4 regions of the Aliivibrio friggae genome follow, and region 1 is predicted to be linked to each of the others. Evidence: predicted binding sites of a transcription regulator. Region 1 holds the regulator's gene; each other region holds the start of a gene.
The links. Region 1 encodes MetJ, which represses methionine synthesis genes. Its sites were predicted from a motif close to TTAGACNTNTANANGTCTAA; they were not measured.

Region 1 (5,421 bases):
TTTGGCTTTGCTCTTGAGTGCTAACCATGAATAGAATCGTATTATTTTCTGCTTGCTTATGATCTACATATACCGCCTTATTAGCGATAATATTGGTTCTGACGCCTTCCGATAATGCAGGGTTTTCAATACGTAAAGTCATTAGCTTTGAGACGTAGGTTTTTAGCTTAAGTTGGTCAGGTGTTAGTGTTGCGGTAAGGCCATCAATTTTGGCGGATGAGCGAGCGATATGATCATCACATAATCCTTTAATAGCACAGGTATCTTTATTTTCTTTGTTAGAGAAACCATCAACTTGATCGCCAATTTCATCTCCGTAATAAAGAGTGATAGGACCGCTATAAGCTGCTTGAAATGAAAGGGCTGCTTTGTGACGTAACCAATAATTATTGTCACTTGGTTCTGCAATATCACCACGTTGTAATAAATCACCAAAGCGAACCACATCATGGTTACCTAGCATTAGATTTGGAGTTGCGTGTGAAGGGTAGAGTTCATGCATTTGCATTCCCTCGTTAAGCCAATCACCTCCTTTATTTCCTATTCCACTCTCATTGACGGCGAAGGTCTCGGTAATACGAAAGCGTAAGGGAAAATCAAATGCCGAACAAAGAGCTGGATTGTTCTCCTCTCCGTATCCGGTTTCTGTAATGTAGTTTTCGTTATTCCAGATCTCAGCCACCATGTAACCGAGCGGGTTAACTTGTTCGCCTTTATTATTAATATACGTCGTATTTTGTGATGCGGTATCAACGGCTTTTCTAATGTTTATCCAAGATTCAGTAGGTACTTGGTAAGCTTGATCTAGTCGCCAACCATCAATATTTAATTCAGTGATCCAATATGCAGCTACTTCAGAGTAAAAATCTTCGCTCTCAGGGTAATCAACAGGATTATTACTCCCACTCGGTAGTAAGCCTGATGGTGATGGCTTAATTAGGCCTTCTTTATGGTGACCAAATACACCATCAAATAAGACATACATTCCGCGTTTATGTGCTTCTTCTACTAATTCTTTTGCTTTTTCTAATGTGCCAAAGCGAGGATCAATTTTGAAGAAATCAGTCGCGAAATAGCCAGTAGCATCTAGTTTATCAGCCCAATGCTCTTGGCCCTCAATTGGTGCGGATTCAAAAATAGGTGTCATCCAAATGGCGTTCATGCCTAATGATTGAATATAATCTAATGAATCAATGATCCCTTGTAGATCACCATTATGATGACTCGGGCCGTAACCTGTGCCATGACCAATGCTGTTATCACCATCAACAAAGCTTTCCACCATGATTTGATAGATGCGTAAATGATTACTTTCTTCCATCATTTGAGGATTACATTGATAAGTTGAGGTTATTTGTGCTGTTTCTGAGGTTGAGGTACAGGCGCTCAATAGAGAGGTAATAGCGAGTGCTATCGCTGTTTTTGCCATGTTATTTTTCACAGTAAGTCCTTTATAATTATAGTAGGGTACTGTGATTATTTATTAAGCAAGTAGAAATGTAATCCTCCTGATTTATAAAAAATAAGGAGGAGGTAGGAGGTGGAGATGAAAGTTATTTACTCTTCATCAAATGCTTCGAACTCAATACCCATTGCAGTCATTAAGGCCTTTGCTTCTGCTGGAATATCATCTGGGCGATCTTTACGTAAGTCTTCATCTGTTGGTAAAGGTTGGCCAGTGTAAGCATGAAGGAATGCTTCACATAATAATTCGCTGTTCGTTGCGTGACGTAGGTTACTTACTTGGCGACGCGTACGTTCATCAGTAAGGATTTGTAGTACCTTTGTTGGAATAGAAACAGTAATTTTTTTTACTTGTTCGCTTTTCTTACCGTGTTCGGCATAAGGACTTAAATAGTCACCATTCCAATCAGCCATTGTTCACCTTCGTTCTGGATTATTGTTGTTTAAAATACGATAGGCTAATTCTAGCGATATTTACGGCTATAAGCAAAGATATATAGACGTCTAGAAGTATTGACGTCTCATTTTGTGATGGTAAAGTAGAAGAATATAACTTATGGATTAGATTATATCAGTCATCTGAGATAGATGAGTAGAAAATTACCGCTTTATATCTCATTAAGGTGATTGGTATCAGACCACTGCCTAGCAGTTTGGAAGGGAAATTATGAGCGAGAGAAAACCTGCAACTATTGCTGTTCGTACCGGTATTGAGACTGACTCACAACACAATGCGGTTGTACCTCCTATCTACTTATCAACTAACTACAGCTTCCCTGAATTTGGTGATGTACCAAAATACGATTATGCTCGCTCAGGTAACCCAACCCGAACTCAATTAGAAACCACTTTATCTGATTTAGAGTGTGGTGCTGGTGCGGTTGTTACAAACTGCGGAACTTCAGCACTTAATCTAATGGTTTCAGCTCTGCTTGGCCCAGATGATCTTATTGTTGCGCCTCATGACTGTTATGGCGGTACGTATCGTTTATTTAATACTCGTGCTAATAAAGGTGACTTCAAAACTCTATTTGTCGACCAATCTGATACCGACGCACTTGATGCTGCGATTGCTAAAAAGCCAAAGCTTATTCTATTAGAGACCCCTTCTAATCCATTAGTTCGAGTGGTTGATATTGCTGAGATTTGTCAAAAAGCTGCAAAAGTCGGCGCTTTAGTCGCTGTCGACAATACCTTCCTTTCTCCTGTATTACAGCAACCTCTAACTTTAGGTGCTGACTTTGTCCTTCATTCGACAACCAAATACATTAACGGTCATTCAGATGTAGTTGGCGGTGTATTAATCGCTAAAACACAAGAACACGCAGATGATCTTGCGTGGTGGGGAAACTGTATTGGTGCGACGGGAACGGCTTTTGATAGCTACTTAACCTTACGTGGAATTCGTACCCTTAGTGCTCGTATGCGAGTACATGAAGAGAATGCAATGGAGGTGCTTAAGTGCCTTCAAGAAGAAGCTTTAGTAGGAACAATTTATCACCCAAGTTTACCTGAACATCCAGGACATGAGATTGCAAAGCGTCAGCAAGCAGGCTTTGGTGCGATGTTAAGTTTTGAGCTAAATGGATCACTAGAACAGCTGAAAGTGTTTGTGAAAGAGCTAAAATATTTCTCTTTAGCAGAATCTCTTGGTGGTGTAGAAAGTTTGATTGCGCATCCAGGTACTATGACTCACCGAGCAATGTCAGATGAAGCACAAGCCGAAGCGGGTTTAGTTCCAACACTGCTACGTATTTCGGTTGGATTAGAAGACAGCCGTGATCTTATCGCGGATCTGAAACAAGCCTTCGTTATCGCTGCAGAGGTGAAGTAATGACAGGATTAGTACCACGTCAATTACATAAGTTTGGTGGTAGCAGCCTTGCCGATCCAGAATGCTATCGCCGTGTCGCGACTATTTTAAAAGAATACTCAAGCGAGCATGATCTGGTTGTCGTGTCTGCTGCGGGCAACACCACAAACCGAATTTTAGAATGGTTTGATGGTTTATTAAAAGATGGCCGATTAGCACATGAAGTCTTGGAGTCTTTACGAAAGTACCAACAAGAGCTGATTTCAGAATTACTTAGCGCTGAAAATGCGGAGCCATTACTTGAACTACTGCATAAAGAACTGATTGCTATTGGTCAATTGCACGCGCCATTAACTGAAGTTCAACAGGCTGATGTTCTTGGGCATGGTGAGGTATGGTCATCTCGACTGCTTTCTGCGTATTTAAATCAAATAGATTTACAGGCAGCGCCACTCGATTCTCGAACTTTTTTACGTGCGGAGCGAGCTGCTCAACCTGAAGTAGATCGTTCACTGTCGTGGCCACTATTTAAAGAGCAAATGGCTCAGCATCCTCATGGACGAATCGTGATCACCGGCTTTATGGCTCGCGATCAAAAAGGAGAAACCGTTCTACTTGGTCGTAATGGCTCTGACTATTCAGCGACCATGATCGGGGCATTAGCTGAAGTCTCTCGCGTTACTATTTGGAGTGATGTCGCTGGGGTATTTAGTGCCGATCCTAGAAAAGTGGCAGATGCTTGCTTATTGCCTTTGCTTCGTTTAGATGAAGCGAGTGAGTTGGCTCGATTAGCAGCACCAGTATTACACAGCCGAACCCTGCAACCTGTTGCTCAAAGTGCATTGGATTTAAGCTTACGTTGTAGTTACCAGCCAGAATCTGGCTCGACTCGTATTGAACGTGTATTGGCTTCTGGTCGTGGTGCAAAAATTGTTACCTCATTAGAAGATGTGTATTTGATCCAATTAGGTTTTGGTCGTGGACAAGATTTTGAACGTGCGAAACAAGAGGTACTTTCTCTTCTTACTCGTTCTCAACTTCAACCTTTGGCATTAGAAGCGCAGGCTGATCAGTTTACGCTATTACTTACTTATACCTCAGAAGTCGTTCATGAAGCATTAGAGGTGTTACAGAACTCTGCGGTTCATGCTGAAATCAAGCTTAAAGAAGGCTACTCGATGATTGCGGCGGTTGGTGCTGGCGTGACGAGTAATGCGATTCATAGTCATGGTTTTTACCATCAATTAAAGAACTGCCCATTAGAGTTTGTGTGTGAATCTGAATCTGGTTTAAGTTTGGTTGCGATATTACGTAAAGTGGATACGACGCCAGTAATTAATGATATCCATACTCACTTATTCCAAGCTCAAAAACGTGTTGCGCTTGTATTGTGTGGGCATGGCAATATTGGCTCTCAATGGCTGTCTCTTTTTACTGAGCAAAAACGTAACCTTGAAAAACGTCATGGTATGCAGTTTTCACTTGTTGGTGTCATTGACCGTCATCGTCATTGGTTAGATTTTGATGGACTAGATTCAACGTCAGTAGTTGAAAAATTTGATGATGAAGCGATTTCATATCAGAATTTTGATTGGATAGAAAAGCTTGGATTAGTTCAAGGCTACGATGATGTTGTCGTGCTTGATGTCACCGCAAGTGCCGAGCTGTCACAACAATATACGAAAATTGCAGAGCAGGGGATTCATCTTATTTCTGCAAACAAAGTGGCGGGTTCAGCGCCAAGCGAAGAATATCAAGCAGTGGTGGATGCGTTTGCAAAAACAGGGCGTCACTGGTTGTATAATGCAACAGTAGGCGCCGGTCTTCCTATTAATCACACCGTTAGAGATTTACGAGAAAGCGGTGATGAAATAGTTGCGTTATCAGGCATTTTTTCTGGAACTTTATCATGGTTATTTCAACAGTATAATGGTGATGTCCCTTTTACTGAGTTAGTCGATCTGGCTTGGCAACAAGGCTTAACTGAACCGGATCCTAGAAATGATTTAGATGGTTCTGATGTCATGAGAAAATTGGTGATCTTAGCGCGTGAAGCTGGATTGAAGATTGAACCAACGCAAGTAAAAGTTGAGTCTTTGGTTCCTGCGGAGTTAAAAGATGTTAGCTTGGATGACTTTCTCGCA
Region 2 (5,421 bases), 1.1 Mb from region 1:
AAAAATGACATGGGAAGATGGTAAGGAATACCCTTATATGACATTAGATATCTCTTCTGAATCACACCCGTTTTATACCGGTGAGCAAAGAGTGGTATCCACTGAAGGTCGAGTTGCAAACTTCAATCGTCGATTTGGTGCATTAAAAGGGAAAGTATAATGAAAGTATTAAACTCATTGAAAAGTGCTAAATCTAGACATAAAGATTGTCAAATCGTAAAGCGAAAAGGGCGAATTTTTGTTATTTGTAAAACTAATCCTCGATTTAAAGCGGTTCAAGGGAAGAAGAAAAAGTAAGATATAAAAAAAGGTTGGCATCACTGCCAACCTTTTTAGGTTTGATTAAGTCAAAAGAGGAATTACCAACCTTTAACTACGCCGCCTTTAAATGTTTTTAGAGCAGCTTGGTAAACTTCGTCTGATTGGTACGCTTTAACAAACGTCTTTACGTTTTCAGTATTTACGTTATCAGTACGGCCAACAATTAGGTTTACGTATGGAGATTCTTTATCTTCAACAAAGATGCCATCTTTCTCTGGTGTAAGGTTCAGGCTACTTGCGTAAGTTGTGTTGATTACAGATAGAGCAACGTCATCAAGAGAACGAGGAAGTTGTGCAGCATCTAGTTCAACAATTGTGATGTTTTTAGGGTTAGCCGTAATATCACGAACCGTTGCAGCAAGACCTGAACCATCACGTAATGTGATTAGACCTTGTTCTTGAAGCAGAAGAAGAGAGCGACCAAGGTTAGTTGGATCGTTTGGTACAGCAATACGTGCACCATCTTCAATTTGGTCAACCGACGTTACTTGCTTAGAGTAACCTGCAATTGGGTAAACAAATGAATTACCAGCAACTTCAATTTTGTAGCCGCGGTCAGCCACTTGTTGATCAAGGTATGGCTTGTGTTGGAATGCATTTAGGTCGATAGAACCATCATCCAACGCAGCGTTTGGTGTTACGTAATCGGTAAATGTCACTAGCTCAACATCAAGACCGTATTGTTCTTTTGCAACTTTAGCGGCTACTTCTGCAACTTGCGCTTCAGCACCTGCCATTACACCTACTTTAATTAGGTTTGTGTTTGCTTCTTCTTGGCCACAGCCAGTTAGAATTAGTGTTGATGCTAGGCCAGCAGCTGCTGCCAGTGTTTTTAGGTTCAATTTCATTATTTACTCCTTAAAAATGAATTCCATATATAAAAATTAGATTAACGATGATCAACTTTCTTAACTAAAGCATCACCTACAGATTGAATGATTTGCACCAAAACAATCAGCATTACAACAGTCACAGCCATGATAGTTAAATCATAACGGTGGAAACCATATCGAATAGCAACATCACCTAAACCACCACCGCCAACCGTACCTGCCATTGCAGAGTAGCTAACTAGCGTTACTAGAGTGATAGTCACCGCATTTAAGATTGTTGGTAGTGCTTCAGGAAGCAATACTTTAGTAATAATTTGTAGCGGTGTTGCGCCCATAGATTGTGCTGCTTCAACTAAGCCACTTGGTACTTCAATTAATGCGCCTTCAATCAGACGAGCCACAAATGGGATAGCACCAATAGTCAGTGGAACGATTGCCGCTGTCGTACCAATAAAGCTACCAACAATCAATTTTGTTACTGGAATAATGGCAACCATTAGAACCAAGAAAGGCACTGAACGACCTACGTTTACAATAGCGCCAAGCACACTGTTAAATGCAGTGTTTTCCATTAAGCCGCCTTTTTTGGTGATATGTAAAACAACACCAAGAGGGATACCAATAGCAAAACCTACAATACCAGCAACCGCAACCATATAAAGCGTTTCGCCTGTTGCGTTTAATAACAGCTTGCTGTTTAAATCAAGCCATGCAGAAATCACATCAAATGACATAACCTAATACCTCTACTTTTACGTGATGATTGCGTAAGAATGCAATTGCTTGCTCTGTTGATTCTGGGTTACCGAAAAATTCCGCTAGCATAAGGCCGAATTTAACGCCGCCTGCATAATCAATATCTGCGTTTAATATACTGATATCAATATCAAATTCGCGAGATATTTGACTAATCACAGGAGCATCAACACTCGCACCAGTAAATTCCAAACGAATAAGAGGGTAACTGCCTTCTACATAGGTTTCTTGAAGACGAGATTTGAAATCATCAGGAATCGATAAATCTAATGTGGCACGGATAAACTCTTGTGCAAGCTTGGTCTTAGGGTGAGCAAAAATATCGCTTACAATGCCTTTTTCAACCAATTCACCACCACCGATAATCGCCACTTGATGACAGATGCTTTTTACAACTTCCATTTCATGCGTGATGATTAAAATCGTGATGTTTAATTTACGGTTTAGATCTTTAATCAGCTCTAAAATCGATTTTGTTGTCGCAGGATCAAGCGCACTGGTTGCCTCGTCGCAAAGCAATACTTTTGGATCCGTTGAAAGTGCACGAGCAATCGCTACACGTTGTTTTTGCCCACCACTTAAATTCGCAGGGTAGGTGTTGTGTTTGTCAGACAAACCAACAAGATCGAGCAGCTCATTTACTTTCTTTTGAATGTCTTGTTTTGATTTACCCGCTAACTCTAAAGGTAGAGCTACGTTTTCAAATACAGTTCGTGAAGCAAGAAGGTTAAAGTGTTGGAAGATCATCCCAATATTACGACGAGCTTTACTTAATTCGCTTGAAGACAGCTTAGTTAAATCAACACCATCAACAATAACTTCACCATTTGTTGGCTTCTCTAGCATGTTTACACAGCGTATCAGTGTACTTTTCCCTGCACCTGATGAGCCAATTACACCAAAAATGGTGCCTTGGGCAATATGTAGGTTAATATCTTTAAGGGCATTAATTTCCTTTGCACCTTGATAAAACACCTTATTAACGCGGTTTATTTCAATCATGATTCGCCTTGAACTGCATTTTTTGTAAAATAGAGAGCTAATGTAAATAGAAAGATGGCAAAGGTTAAAAAATCTGAGCAATCTCTCATTTTTTATATCCTACTGATGCTATTTCGGATATTGATTTAAGTCAATAGATATTTTTACGTCTAGACGGCTAAACGTATAAATAAGATGCTAAGAAATGAAAAGCGTGCGATAATTTTTTATTAACCGATTTGATTATAATAGAGGGTTTCACCTTGTCTAAACCAGCAGTATTTCTTGATAGAGACGGCGTGATTAACGTTGATCGTGGCTATGTTCATAAACGTGATGACTTTGAATACATTGATGGTGTATTTAATGCTGTTAAAAAATGCAAAGACATGGGTTACCTACTGGTATTGGTAACAAACCAATCAGGCATTGCTCGTGGCATGTTTACAGAAGAGCAATTTGAAACACTGACAGAGTGGATGGATTGGAATTTTGCTGAAAACGACATCGACTTTGATGGTATCTATTACTGCCCACACCACCCTGAAGCAACGGTAGAGCAATACAAAGAAGTGTGTGATTGCCGTAAACCAAACCCAGGCATGTTTATTTCTGCTCAAACTTTCTTAGATATCGACATGGAAAACTCTGTGATGATTGGTGATAAGAAAGAAGACATGATGGCAGCACAGGCGGCGGGTGTTGGTACTCGTATTCTTGTTCGCACAGGTAAGCCAGTAACTGAAGAAGGTGAAGCGTTAGCAACAACGGTTCTTGATAGCATTGCGGATGTGCCTAAGTTTTTGTTTGCTTAATTAAATAAAGCATACGACGGTAATTTTAGAAAGCCTACAGACTTTTTGTTTGTAGGCTTTTTTATTGGTTATTCTTTTTGATAATTTAAGTACTCAACGCACAGTTCATAGAATTGCTGAGCTTGTGGTGAGATGGTTCTGCCTGCTAACTGAAATATTCCAATTTGTCGTTCTAGTGGTGGATCAATCAAAGGGATCCAGACTAAACGGGTTTCATTGGTTGGGAAGGCTAATTTGGGTAAGGTCGTAATTCCAATACCGAGTTCTAATATTGAAAACAATGAGGTGATATTCTCTACAGAGTAGAGGGCTTGTTGGCTAAGTACGTGAGCAGGAGTGGAATTAAGTAAAGAGCAAGTCCCGTTCTTAATAAAAGGGTATGGGAGTAATGCCTGCCATTCAACACCGTCGAGGTTATTGGCAATCGGATGATCTTTTAAGCACACCACCCCAATAGGATCGGCGATAAGCGGAGTAAAGTGAATCGCTTCCTCTTCTAATTGCGAGTAATTCCCTAACGCTAAATCGACCTCGCCAGATAATAACCTTGCTTCAACAGCGGCGGCATTATCATCAATTAAACTGACTTCCACATTTGGGTACTTCTCACTAAACGCCCCCAGTACACTCGGGATTAATTTTGCAGCAACAGAAGGAACACTTGCGATACGGACCCGTCCTTGTTGGCCTGCCGCATCGGCACGTAAATCGTTGGTTAGCTGTTCATAAACCCCTAAGAACTGTTTTATTTTAGGAAAGCAGATCTCTCCAAAAGGCGTTAATTTCGATTTATTACCAGCTTCAAATAAAGGTTGTTCTAAAATACGTTCAAGTTCTTTAATTGAGGTTGATAACGCCGCTTGAGAACGATTTGCACGATTTGATGCAGCACGAAAGCCTCCTTCTTCTACGACTAAAGTAAAGTGTTTCAATTGTTGTAGCTTGATACTCATTTATCCTCCTTCCTTGTCAGCCCTTTATTTATCGAACTCTTACCAAAGTGATTAGTTTTTCTTATCGAATGTAAAAAATTTACCGTTAGATTTATCATCTGTCAATGTGCATTATTTAACTATATTGAAACATTGTTATTACATGGTAATTAAGAGAGTGACGACTAAAATGAAAAAGCATGCAGTAAAAACCGAGCTATTTGCATCAAAAGCACCTCTTGAGTGGGCAGTTGTAAATAATGGCACTTTATATACGGCTCAGATTCCGATTGATCAATCAGGAATGGTGGTCGAAGGAGGGATTGAAGCACAAACTCGTCAAACTCTAGATAACTTAGTTCACACATTAGAGTGTGCGGGAGAGTCGTTAGATTCCGTTCTGCAAGTATTGATTTATGTCACTGACAGAGAGTATCTCGCCACCGTAAATAAAGTGTATGCAGAATACTTTAACGCCCCTTATCCAAACCGTGCAGCAATGATTGTCGCAGGGTTAGCTCGTGAAGAAATGTTAGTTGAGTTGGTTGTTTATGCAGCTGTTCAATCAGAATAACGTTAAATTCACCCTCATTTAATATTAACGAATTAGATTATTTATTGTTTATTTTTGAAAGCAATAAATCTTAGAACAAGGAAGATAGCATGACAGTTCAAGCGCAAATTATCCAAGCGGAAAAATCATTATACATTGGTGGTGAGTGGCAATCTGGTATCAGTACGATAGCAAACATTAACCCATCAGATATCACGCAGAACTTAGGC
Region 3 (5,421 bases), 580 kb from region 1:
GATTTAAGTCATTTTAATTCCATCTAAATGACTCTGGCTCTGCTGTTTCGCAGTAGAGAAAAATGCTTGTACATATCTTTTATCATGTTCGCTGTCCCTAACGGCAGCGAACAATCTTCTCCATAATCCTTTCCCTAATGGTTTACTCTCAATTAATCCTTGTCTTGAAAATTCACTGATTGCCCAATTAGGTAATGCTGCAACTCCTAAACCTGCCGACACCATTTGTATCAACATTAATGTATTTTCTGCTTGTTTCCATTTGGCTGGTTCAACATGATTTGGCGATAGGAAATGTTTTACGATATCTAAGCGCTGTTTTTGGACTGGATAAGTTAGCATGGTTTGATCGAGCAAATCCTCAGGTTCAATACATTCTTTATTCGCGAGAGGATGGTTTGTTGCCATGACAAGGCGCATTTCAAAATCAAACAATGGCTCGTAATGTATCTCTCCACGAGGTTGAATGTCAGATGTGATCACTAAATCTAGATCGCCATTCACTAATGCAGGTAAAGGCTCAAAACCAAAGCCTGATGAAAAATCCAATTCAACTTCAGGCCAACCAACTTGATATTCTTTAATTGCAGGCATTAACCATTGGAAGCAAGAGTGACACTCTATGGCCATATGCAGCCGACCATGCAAATCTTCTTTTAGGCTGGCAATATCATATTCAGCTCTGGCCATTTTCGGCAAAACTTCATCTGCCAGTTTTAATAAGATCTCACCTTCTGAGGTGAATTTTACCGGGCGTGTTTTACGTAAAAAAACATGATTACCAAGGCGAGCTTCAAAATCTTTCAGTTGGTGGGAAAGGGCTGATTGGGTTAAATGGAGGGCATTAGCCGTTGCGGTTAATGAGCCAGTATCCCGCAATGTAGTTAATGTTTTTAGATGTTTTAATTCAATCATTATAAATCCTCAAGTTCCGTTTGAGTTTGTTTAATTCTCTTCACAGTAAAATGAAAATGCAGAAAAGTAAACATCTAGACGGCTAAAACCAAATAAAGAAATTTATAATATAGAAGCGTTGTTGAAATAAATTCATAATCAAAGTGAAGTATTCGACGTTGTAGATAGTGATAAAAAACGTCATTGTTTAGCCATCCAAACGGCTAAGGGAATTAAGTCAATGACAACAGAATTAAACAATACAGTAGGAAAAACAGTCACTCATATTTTAGGCTACCCACGAGTAGGTGCTCAACGAGAGTTGAAATTTGCACAAGAAAAATATTGGCGTGGTGAGATAGAGAAAAAAGAATTATTAGCAGTTGGCAGTGAATTACGTCAACGTCATTGGAAAGATCAAACCACATCTGGACTTGATTTCGTTACTGCGGGTGATTTTGCTTGGTACGATCATGTATTAACGACGAGTCTTCTATTAGGTCATGTACCAGCTCGTCACAATAACGGTTTTCCAGATTTAGATACCTTATTTAAAGTGGGGCGTGGTCAATCCCAAAACAGCTGTGGTTGTGGTGAAGCGGCCTCAGATATGACTAAGTGGTTTAATACTAATTATCACTATATTGTTCCTGAATTTTCTAAAGACGATAAATTTAACGTTAGTTGGTCACAGCTATTTGATGAAATTGCAGAAGCACAAAAACAAGGGCATACCGTTAAACCAGTACTTCTTGGTCCATTAAGCTATTTGTGGTTAGGCAAAGAAGTGAATGATGAAGAAGTAGAGCAAGGGTTTGATCGTTTAGCGCTTCTTCCTCGCTTACTCACTGCTTACCAGGCAATTTTTTCGAAGTTATCTGCGCTTGGTGTTGAATGGGTACAAATTGATGAGCCAATTCTAGCGCTTGAACTACCAAAGGCATGGGCAAATTCATTTAAATTGGCTTATCAAGTAATCCAAAGTGATGTGAAGTTACTATTAACAACGTATTTTGATGGCGTCGAACACCATTTAGATAAGATCACTGAATTAGCGGTAAATGGCTTACATATTGATATCTCTGCAGACCCTAAACAATTAGACACGATTGTAGCTGCATTACCAAAAGAGTGGGTATTGTCTGTTGGTGCGATTAATGGTCGTAATGTATGGCGAGCAGATTTAGAACGTTTGCATGAAAGATTGCAACCAGTGAAAGCTAAATTGGGTGATAAGTTGTGGATTGCGAGCTCATGTTCATTGTTGCATAGCCCTGTAGATTTAGATCAAGAAACGGAATTATCACAAGAAACGGCACAGTGGTTTGCGTTTGCAAAACAAAAGTTAAAAGAAGTGACTTTGTTAGGTGGTGCACTAGATGGTAACCAAAACGCAATCTTAGCCTGCCATCAATACAGTCAGCCACTGCGTGAGCGTGAGACGGCAGAGCACATTAATAAGCCTGCAGTACAGCAACGTTTAGCGGCAATTACCCCTGCGTTAGCAGAGCGAGCAGATGTGTATTCAGTTCGATCACAACACCAAGCTGAAAAATTAGGTTTACCATTATTGCCAACAACAACAATTGGTTCATTCCCACAAACCTCTGATATTCGTCAACAGCGCAGCGCGTATCGTGCAGGTAAATTAAACGAACAAGATTATGTTGCGGCAATGAAAGGTCATATTGCTGATGCAGTTGAGCGTCAAGAGCGTTTAGATTTGGATGTATTAGTGCATGGTGAAGCAGAACGAAATGACATGGTTGAATATTTTGCGGAGAATCTAAATGGTTTTCAAGCAACACGATTTGGTTGGGTCCAAAGCTATGGCTCTCGTTGTGTTAAACCGGCTATCGTGGTGGCAGATATTGAGCGTGAAGCTCCAATTACAGTCAATTGGACTCAGTACGCACAGTCTCTAACAACCAAGCAAATGAAAGGCATGCTAACAGGTCCTGTAACGATTCTTGGTTGGACGTTCCCACGTGAAGACATTACTCGTAAAGAGATCGCACAGCAATTAGCTCTGGTATTACGTGATGAGGTTTCTGACCTTCAGCAAGCGGGCATTAATATTATTCAAATTGATGAGCCAGCAATTCGTGAAGGGTTACCGATTAAAAAGAGTGATCAAAAAGCGTATTTAGATTGGGCGGTAGAAGCGTTTAAGATCTCAGCAGCAAGTGCGAAATCAGAAACTCAAATTCATACTCACATGTGTTACAGCGAGTTCAATGAGATTATCGAATCAGTGGCAGCGTTAGATGCAGATGTGATCACGATAGAAACGTCTCGTTCAAACATGGAATTATTGAAAGCGTTTGAAGACTTTAATTATCCAAATGAGATTGGACCGGGTGTTTATGATATTCACTCACCAAATATTCCAAACGAAGAGTGGATTGTTGATTTAATTGAAACTGCAGCAGCAAAAGTGCCTGTTGAGCGTTTATGGGTGAATCCAGATTGTGGTTTGAAAACGCGTAACTGGAAAGAAACAGAGGCAGCGCTTGAAAACATGGTAAAAGCGGCGAAAACACTGCGTAAGAAATGGCAAGTTAACGCAGCTTAGATAAGAGTAACTAATATTGCTGGTTAATAACGTTCATTTACGTGGAACCAAATAAAAGCGAAACACCTTCATTTAGGGTTTCGCTTTTTTATTTTACGGTTTTTTAATGAGTTACTTTTTTAACGAGTCGTTACCCAAAGGGCGTGGATCATTCCTGGTACCCAGAAGAAAAGAGTCAGTACAATGTTGATTAAGAGATCTTTTCCTACCCCTTTTGCAAAGAAAACACCTAGTGGTGGAAGCAATACACATAAAATAATTAAAACAAGCTTGTTCATATATTATCCTTAATAAAATGAAGTTATGAGCTCACGCTAATTTATTATGGAGTTAATATCAAATAGTTTATTAATTAAACGAGGAGATTATCTATTTAAGCTTGAAGTTGTTAAATATATTGATTACCTATTTATAATAATTATGGATGCTATAAAATAGTTTGCAAATAATCACATTAATAATGAAATTACTTCGCCTATGAAAAAAGTTTTAGTCGTCTCTCACTCTCAAAGTGGGCAGCTTGCAAAATTTGTTGAGCTCGCAACTGCACCTTTACGTCAAAGTGATGAAGTAAAGGTTGATTATCACTGTGTTGAGCCTGTCAATAAATACCCTTATCCATGGTCGTTTTACCCATTCTTTGATGCTTTTCCTGAAGCGATTTATATGAATGGCTGTGAAGTGAAGCCTGCAGAAAATTTAGAAGAAGAGTATGACTTAGTTATTATCGGTTATACGGTGTGGTTTTTATCTCCTTCAATTCCAATGACTGGATTTCTTAAAACAGCGCAAGCAAAGCGTTTAATTAAAGATAAGCCGGTTATTACTTTTATTGCCTGTCGTGATATGTGGGTAATGGCGCAAGAGAAGATGAAAGCGGTTATTGCAGAGTTAGGTGGTACATTGATCGATAATGCGGTATTAACCGATCAAGGGGGGTCTATTTATGCATTTATTACTACCCCTCGTTGGTTATTAACAGGCAAAAAAGATCCATTTTGGATTTTCCCTGCCGCAGGGGTATCTGAACAAGATCTGCAAGAAAGTGAACGCTTTGGTCATCGCCTTGTTAGTGCATTAGAAAATGATTTAGAAAAGAAAAAAGAACCGCTACTTAAAAACCTGAATGCAGTGACAGTAAATGGAAAACTGATCGGTTCTGAAAAAATCGCCACACGCTCATTTATGGTGTGGGGCAAGCTAATTCAAAAGTCAGGTAAGCCAGGTTCTTTTCCTCGTAAAATAGTGATTACTATATACGCCGTATTTTTAGCGCTAATGGTATTAACTTTGGTACCGATAAACTTATTAGTAAAGAAACTTATTTCACCTTTTAGAAAGAAAGCAGTAGAAGAAAGCATTACCTATTACGAAAAACCGTCAGGACGTTAGAATGAATAAAAAAGTATATATCAATGACATTCAGGCCTTTTTGCCTAATGATGCCGTTGGTAATAAAGAAATCGAAAACGTTCTTGGACAAGTTGGTTCGCGTCCCTCTCGTGCAAAAAATCTCATTTTGCGATCCAATAAAATTAAGCAGCGCTATTATGCAATTAATCCTGCAACCGGCGAAACGACGCATACGAATACTGAGCTTACAGCAGAAGCGATCAGAAAATTATCGTCACCTTCCTTTGATATTAATTCCACCGAGTTGTTAGCTTGTGGTACGACGATTGCGGATCAAATTTTACCAAATCATGCCCTAATGGTGCACGGTGAACTAGGGATCCCTAGCTGTGAAGTGATGGCAACCTCTGGGATCTGCTTGTCGGGGACCATGTCATTAAAATATGGCTATATGTCGATTCTAAGTGGCCAAAGTAATAATGCCGTGGTCACAGGTTCTGAAAATGCATCAGCGATGATGAGAGCCAATAAGTTTGAAGCTGAAATTGAAAATGTGGTGGATAAACTAGAGCGTCAACCTGAGATTGCTTTTGAAAAAG
Region 4 (5,421 bases), 830 kb from region 1:
CATGCAACGTCAGTAGCTACTGGGATTGCACACTCTTTCATTAGTTTTTGAGCAGTTTCAACTAGGTCAGCTTCGTATAAAGACTTACCTACGTTGTGGCCTTCAGCAGCGATGAATGTATTCGCGATACCACCACCAACAACAAGTTGGTCAGCGATTTTAGATAGAGACTCAAGAACAGTCAGTTTAGTAGATACTTTAGAACCACCAACGATAGCAACTAATGGACGAGCAGGCTTATCCATTGCTTTACCTAGTGCTTCAAGTTCAGCAGCTAGAAGAGGACCAGCACACGCTACAGGAGCGTTCATGCCAACACCGTGAGTTGACGCTTGAGCACGGTGAGCAGTACCAAATGCGTCCATCACGAAGATGTCACATAATGCTGCGTATTTTTTAGAAAGCTCTTCTTCGTTCTTCTTCTCGCCTTTGTTAAAGCGAACGTTTTCAAGAACAACTAGCTCACCAGCGTTTAGTTCAAGACCATCTAGGTAATCTTTCGCTAGTTTAACGTCACAATCTAGTGCGTCATTTAAGTAGTTAACTACAGGAGCTAGAGAGAACTCTTCGTTGTATTCGCCTTCCGTTGGACGACCTAGGTGAGAAGTAACCATTACTTTAGCGCCAGCTTCCAAGCAAAGCTTGATAGTTGGTAGAGATGCAAGGATACGAGCATCAGAAGTTACTTTACCATCTTTAACTGGTACGTTTAGGTCAGCACGGATAAATACGCGTTTACCTGCAAGTTCCAGGTCAGTCATCTTGATTACAGACATGTTTTGTCCTCTCAATTAAATAATAAAAAGTTTTCAAGCTCGGCATCATTGCCAAACCGATTAAATTCTTACTGCATTATTCAGTAAATAGGGATGGAGTTCACTTTTTTCAAGGTGAAAATTAATCTTTTTTCTCTTTCCATCACAAATTGTTTGATTGATGCTTTTATTTTCTCATTACTAATGCGGTATCTAACATCCGATTAGCAAATCCCCATTCATTATCGCACCAGACTAGCATTTTAACTAAATGCCCATTACTTACTCTTGTTTGTGAACCATCGACAATGGCGCTGTGGGGATCATGATTAAAGTCGATAGAAACAAGCGGCGCTTCAGTATAGTCAACAATGTTACGTAATGTACACCGAGATGCGTTAACAATGGTTTGATTTATGTCATTAACTTTCACATTTGTATTAATTGTTACACTTAAATCCATCGCAGTGACGTTTACTGTCGGCACTCGCACGGAAATAGCTTCGAATTTGTTGGAAAATTTCGGGAAAATTCGTTCAATACCTTTATGCAATTTGGTATCTACAGGAATAATAGATTGGCTAGCAGCGCGAGTTCGACGTAAATCAGGATGATAAGCATCAATCACTTGTTGGTCATTCATCGATGAGTGAATGGTTGTTATGGTTCCAGAATCAATCCCAAACGCATCATCAATGGCTTTAATAATAGGTATAATACAATTGGTAGTACATGAGCCATTGGAAACAATTCTATGTTCAGGTAATAACGTATCGTGGTTAACACCATAAATGATCGTATTATCTAAATCTGTGCTGCCAGGGTGCGAAAACAGTACCTTCTTAGCTCCCGCTTCGATATGCTTTTCACCATCCGCTTTTGAGCCATAAACACCAGTACAATCAAGAACTAAATCAACGTTTAATGAACTCCATGGTAAAAGAGAAATATCAGCTTGATGCAGAATCCGTACTTTATCTTGAGTACCATCAGGTAAGTCGATATAAAGATATTCTTGATCGTGGGTGACTTTATGCTGGAAACGTCCATGTGTAGAGTCGTACTGAAGAAGATGTGCCATCCCTTCTGGTTGTGACAATTCATTCACCGCAACAATTTCTATTTGATCACGTTTTCCGCTTTCATATAAAGCACGAAGAACACTGCGACCAATTCGGCCAAATCCATTTATCGCCACTCTTAACATAATTCCATTCACTCAGATTTATTTGCTACCTATTGTACTCTTTTCGCTTTTTTCTTAAAGGATCAAAAAAGCGAAGCCACCTCTCGATAACTTCGCTTTTTATTCAGTTATTCACTTTTATTAAGCGAATGACTTTTGATTAAGCTAAAAGCTCTTTTGCTGTGTTTACTACATTTTCAGTAGTGAAACCAAACATTTTGAATAGCTCGTCAGCAGGTGCTGATTCACCAAACGTTGTCATGCCGATGATCTTGCCACCGAAACCAACGTACTTGTACCAGAAATCAGCAATACCGGCTTCAACAGCGATACGCTTAGTTACTGATGACGGTAAAACCGCTTCACGGTACGCTTCGTCTTGCTTATCAAATGCATCAGTAGATGGCATAGAAACAACACGTACTGATTTACCTTCCGCAGTCAGTTGAGCCGCAGCTTCAACCGCTAGTTCTACTTCAGAACCTGTTGCAATAAGGATAAGCTCAGGTTGGCCTTCACAATCTTTCAGGATGTAACCACCCTTCGCGATGTTAGCTACTTGCTCAGCGTTACGATCTTGTTGTGCAAGATTTTGACGAGAGAAGATTAGTGCTGATGGGCCATCACGACGTTCAATCGCTAGTTTCCAAGAAACAGCAGATTCAACTTGGTCACATGGACGCCATGTGCTCATGTTTGGTGTTAGACGTAAAGAAGCGATCTGCTCAACAGGTTGGTGAGTCGGACCATCTTCGCCAAGACCGATAGAATCATGCGTGTACACTTGGATGTTTTGAGTTTTCATCAAAGCAGCCATGCGCATTGCGTTACGTGCGTATTCCATAAACATTAGGAAAGTCGCGCCGTATGGTACGAAACCACCGTGCAGAGCAATACCATTCATGATAGCTGTCATAGCAAACTCACGAACACCGTAGTGAATGTAGTTACCAGAGAAATCTCCAGCCGTTAGAGATTTAGAACCAGACCACATGGTCAAGTTAGATGGTGCAAGGTCAGCAGAGCCGCCCATGAACTCAGGTAACATAGATCCAAACGCTTCTAATGCATTTTGAGAAGCTTTACGTGATGCGATGTTTGCAGGATTCGCTTGAAGATCAGCAATGATTGCATTTGCTTTCTCTTCCCACTCAGCTGGCAAGCCACCGTTTACACGACGCTTATATTCAGCAGCCAATTCTGGGTGAGCAGCTGCGTATGCATCAAATTTTGCATTCCAAGCAGATTCTTTTGCTGTGCCTGCTTCTTTTGCATCCCACTCGCCATAAACATCAGCAGGAATTTCAAATGCAGCGTATTCCCAGCCAAGCTTCGCTTTAGTTGCTGCGATTTCATCAGCACCTAGTGGAGCACCGTGGCAATCGTGCGTACCTTCTTTGTTTGGAGAACCAAAACCAATAATAGTTTTAGTACAAATCAAAGTCGGACGAGGATCTGCTTTTGCTGCGATGATTGCAGCATTGATTGCGTCAGCATCGTGACCATCTACAGCCGGAATTACGTGCCAGCCGTATGCTTCAAAACGCTTAGGTGTGTCGTCAGAGAACCAACCTTCAACTTCACCATCAATAGAGATACCGTTGTCATCCCAGAAAGCAACCAGCTTACCAAGACCTAATGTACCCGCTAGAGAACATGCTTCGTGAGAGATACCTTCCATTAAACAGCCATCGCCCATGAACACGTATGTGTTGTGGTCAACGATGTCATGACCTTCACGGTTAAATTGTGCCGCTAATGCTTTTTCAGCCATCGCCATACCAACACCGTTAGTGATGCCTTGGCCTAATGGACCTGTAGTAGTTTCGATGCCCGGTGCATAACCGTACTCAGGGTGACCTGGAGTTTTAGAATGCAGTTGACGGAAGTTCTTTAAGTCTTCGATAGACAGGTCGTAACCTGAAAGGTGAAGCAGAGAATAAATCAGCATTGAACCGTGGCCATTCGAAAGAATGAAACGGTCACGATCAGCCCACTCTGGATTTTGTGGGTTATGATTTAGGTGGCTACGCCATAATACTTCAGCGATGTCTGCCATACCCATTGGTGCGCCTGGATGGCCAGAATTTGCTTGTTGAACACCATCCATGCTTAAAGCGCGGATTGCATTTGCTAGATGTTTACGTGAAGACATGCCTGCTCCTGAAAATTCGAAGGACTATATGTTTATTGAGCTAGTTAACTCTTGATTAGTTATCCATAAATATGGATTAACTTAAATTTGCAGCGCCATATTGTCGCAAAGGCTTATCTGCACTGCAAACGATTACTTAATAAATAAGAGGCTTTTTTTCACGATTTTGAAAGAAAACTGTCTTTTTATAGGAAATTATTAGCCCTTAACGCAAACGATTGGTTATGTCTTATATTAATTTTCTTAACGGAAATGAGTTGTAATTAATCAATTATTCTCTATTATAGCCGTCTAGATGGAAAAACACCTACACTGTTAAACGTATAGACTTACATAGTCTGTGGGTATTTTCTTAAAATTTATTACCTATAGAAGTGGAGCTCATCATGGCTAAGCACCTATTTACCTCTGAGTCAGTATCAGAAGGTCATCCAGATAAAATTGCAGACCAAATTTCAGATGCAGTACTTGATGCGATCTTAGAACAAGATCCAAAAGCACGTGTTGCTTGTGAAACGTACGTAAAAACTGGCATGGTTATGGTCGGTGGTGAAGTAACTACTTCAGCATGGGTTGATATCGAAGAAATCACTCGTGAAACCGTTCGTGATATTGGCTATGTTCATTCAGACATGGGTTTTGATGCGAACTCTTGTGCCGTATTAAATACGATTGGTAAGCAATCTCCTGACATCAACCAAGGTGTTGATAAAGCAGACCCAAGAGATCAAGGCGCTGGTGACCAAGGTATCATGTTTGGTTACGCAACAAACGAAACACCAATTTTAATGCCAGCTCCAATTACTTACTCTCACCTACTTATGCAAAAACAAGCAGAAGTACGTAAGAGTGGTAAACTAGACTTTTTACGTCCAGATGCTAAATCTCAAGTAACTTTCCAATACGACCAAGGTAAAATCGTTGGTATCGATGCTGTTGTTCTTTCAACACAACACTGTGATTCAGTAACAACGCCTGATCTTCGTGAAGCGGTAATGGAAGAAATCATCAAGCCAGTACTTCCTGCAGAATGGTTAAATAAAGAGACTAAATTCTTTATTAACCCAACAGGTCGTTTTGTTATCGGTGGCCCAATGGGTGACTGTGGCCTGACTGGTCGTAAAATCATTGTTGATACTTACGGCGGCGCAGCTCGTCACGGTGGCGGTGCATTCTCTGGTAAAGATCCATCAAAAGTTGACCGTTCAGCAGCATATGCTGCACGTTACGTAGCGAAAAACATTGTTGCTGCTGGCATGGCTGATCGTTGTGAAATCCAACTTTCATACGCTATCGGTGTTGCTGATCCAACATCAATCATGGTT

Region 2: the regulator MetJ is predicted to act here: its motif matches at 3,054-3,073, upstream of metN (methionine ABC transporter ATP-binding protein MetN).
Region 3: the regulator MetJ is predicted to act here: its motif matches at 982-1,001, upstream of metE (5-methyltetrahydropteroyltriglutamate--homocysteine S-methyltransferase).
Region 4: the regulator MetJ is predicted to act here: its motif matches at 4,380-4,399, upstream of metK (methionine adenosyltransferase).

What each region holds. Positions count from the first base shown of each region.
Region 1 covers NZ_CM170648.1:2,585,217-2,590,637, reverse strand. Annotated here, with positions in the region: gene AC2INI_RS11945 (alpha-amylase family glycosyl hydrolase) at 1-1,429, opposite strand, end outside; gene metJ (met regulon transcriptional regulator MetJ) at 1,558-1,878, opposite strand; gene AC2INI_RS11935 (O-succinylhomoserine (thiol)-lyase) at 2,132-3,298, shown strand; gene AC2INI_RS11930 (bifunctional aspartate kinase/homoserine dehydrogenase II) at 3,298-5,421, shown strand, end outside.
Region 2 covers NZ_CM170648.1:741,469-746,889, forward strand. Annotated here, with positions in the region: gene AC2INI_RS03460 (type B 50S ribosomal protein L31) at 1-160, shown strand, start outside; gene ykgO (type B 50S ribosomal protein L36) at 160-297, shown strand; gene AC2INI_RS03470 (MetQ/NlpA family lipoprotein) at 360-1,169, opposite strand; gene AC2INI_RS03475 (methionine ABC transporter permease) at 1,211-1,888, opposite strand; gene metN (methionine ABC transporter ATP-binding protein MetN) at 1,878-2,912, opposite strand; gene gmhB (D-glycero-beta-D-manno-heptose 1,7-bisphosphate 7-phosphatase) at 3,155-3,706, shown strand; gene AC2INI_RS03490 (LysR family transcriptional regulator) at 3,775-4,659, opposite strand; gene AC2INI_RS03495 (RidA family protein) at 4,802-5,212, shown strand; gene AC2INI_RS03500 (aldehyde dehydrogenase family protein) at 5,302-5,421, shown strand, end outside.
Region 3 covers NZ_CM170648.1:2,003,087-2,008,507, reverse strand. Annotated here, with positions in the region: gene AC2INI_RS09325 (LysR substrate-binding domain-containing protein) at 4-915, opposite strand; gene metE (5-methyltetrahydropteroyltriglutamate--homocysteine S-methyltransferase) at 1,136-3,469, shown strand; gene AC2INI_RS09315 (YqaE/Pmp3 family membrane protein) at 3,589-3,747, opposite strand; gene AC2INI_RS09310 (hypothetical protein) at 3,947-4,861, shown strand; gene AC2INI_RS09305 (beta-ketoacyl-ACP synthase III) at 4,863-5,421, shown strand, end outside.
Region 4 covers NZ_CM170648.1:460,713-466,133, reverse strand. Annotated here, with positions in the region: gene AC2INI_RS02165 (phosphoglycerate kinase) at 1-776, opposite strand, end outside; gene epd (erythrose-4-phosphate dehydrogenase) at 943-1,962, opposite strand; gene tkt (transketolase) at 2,102-4,096, opposite strand; gene metK (methionine adenosyltransferase) at 4,483-5,421, shown strand, end outside.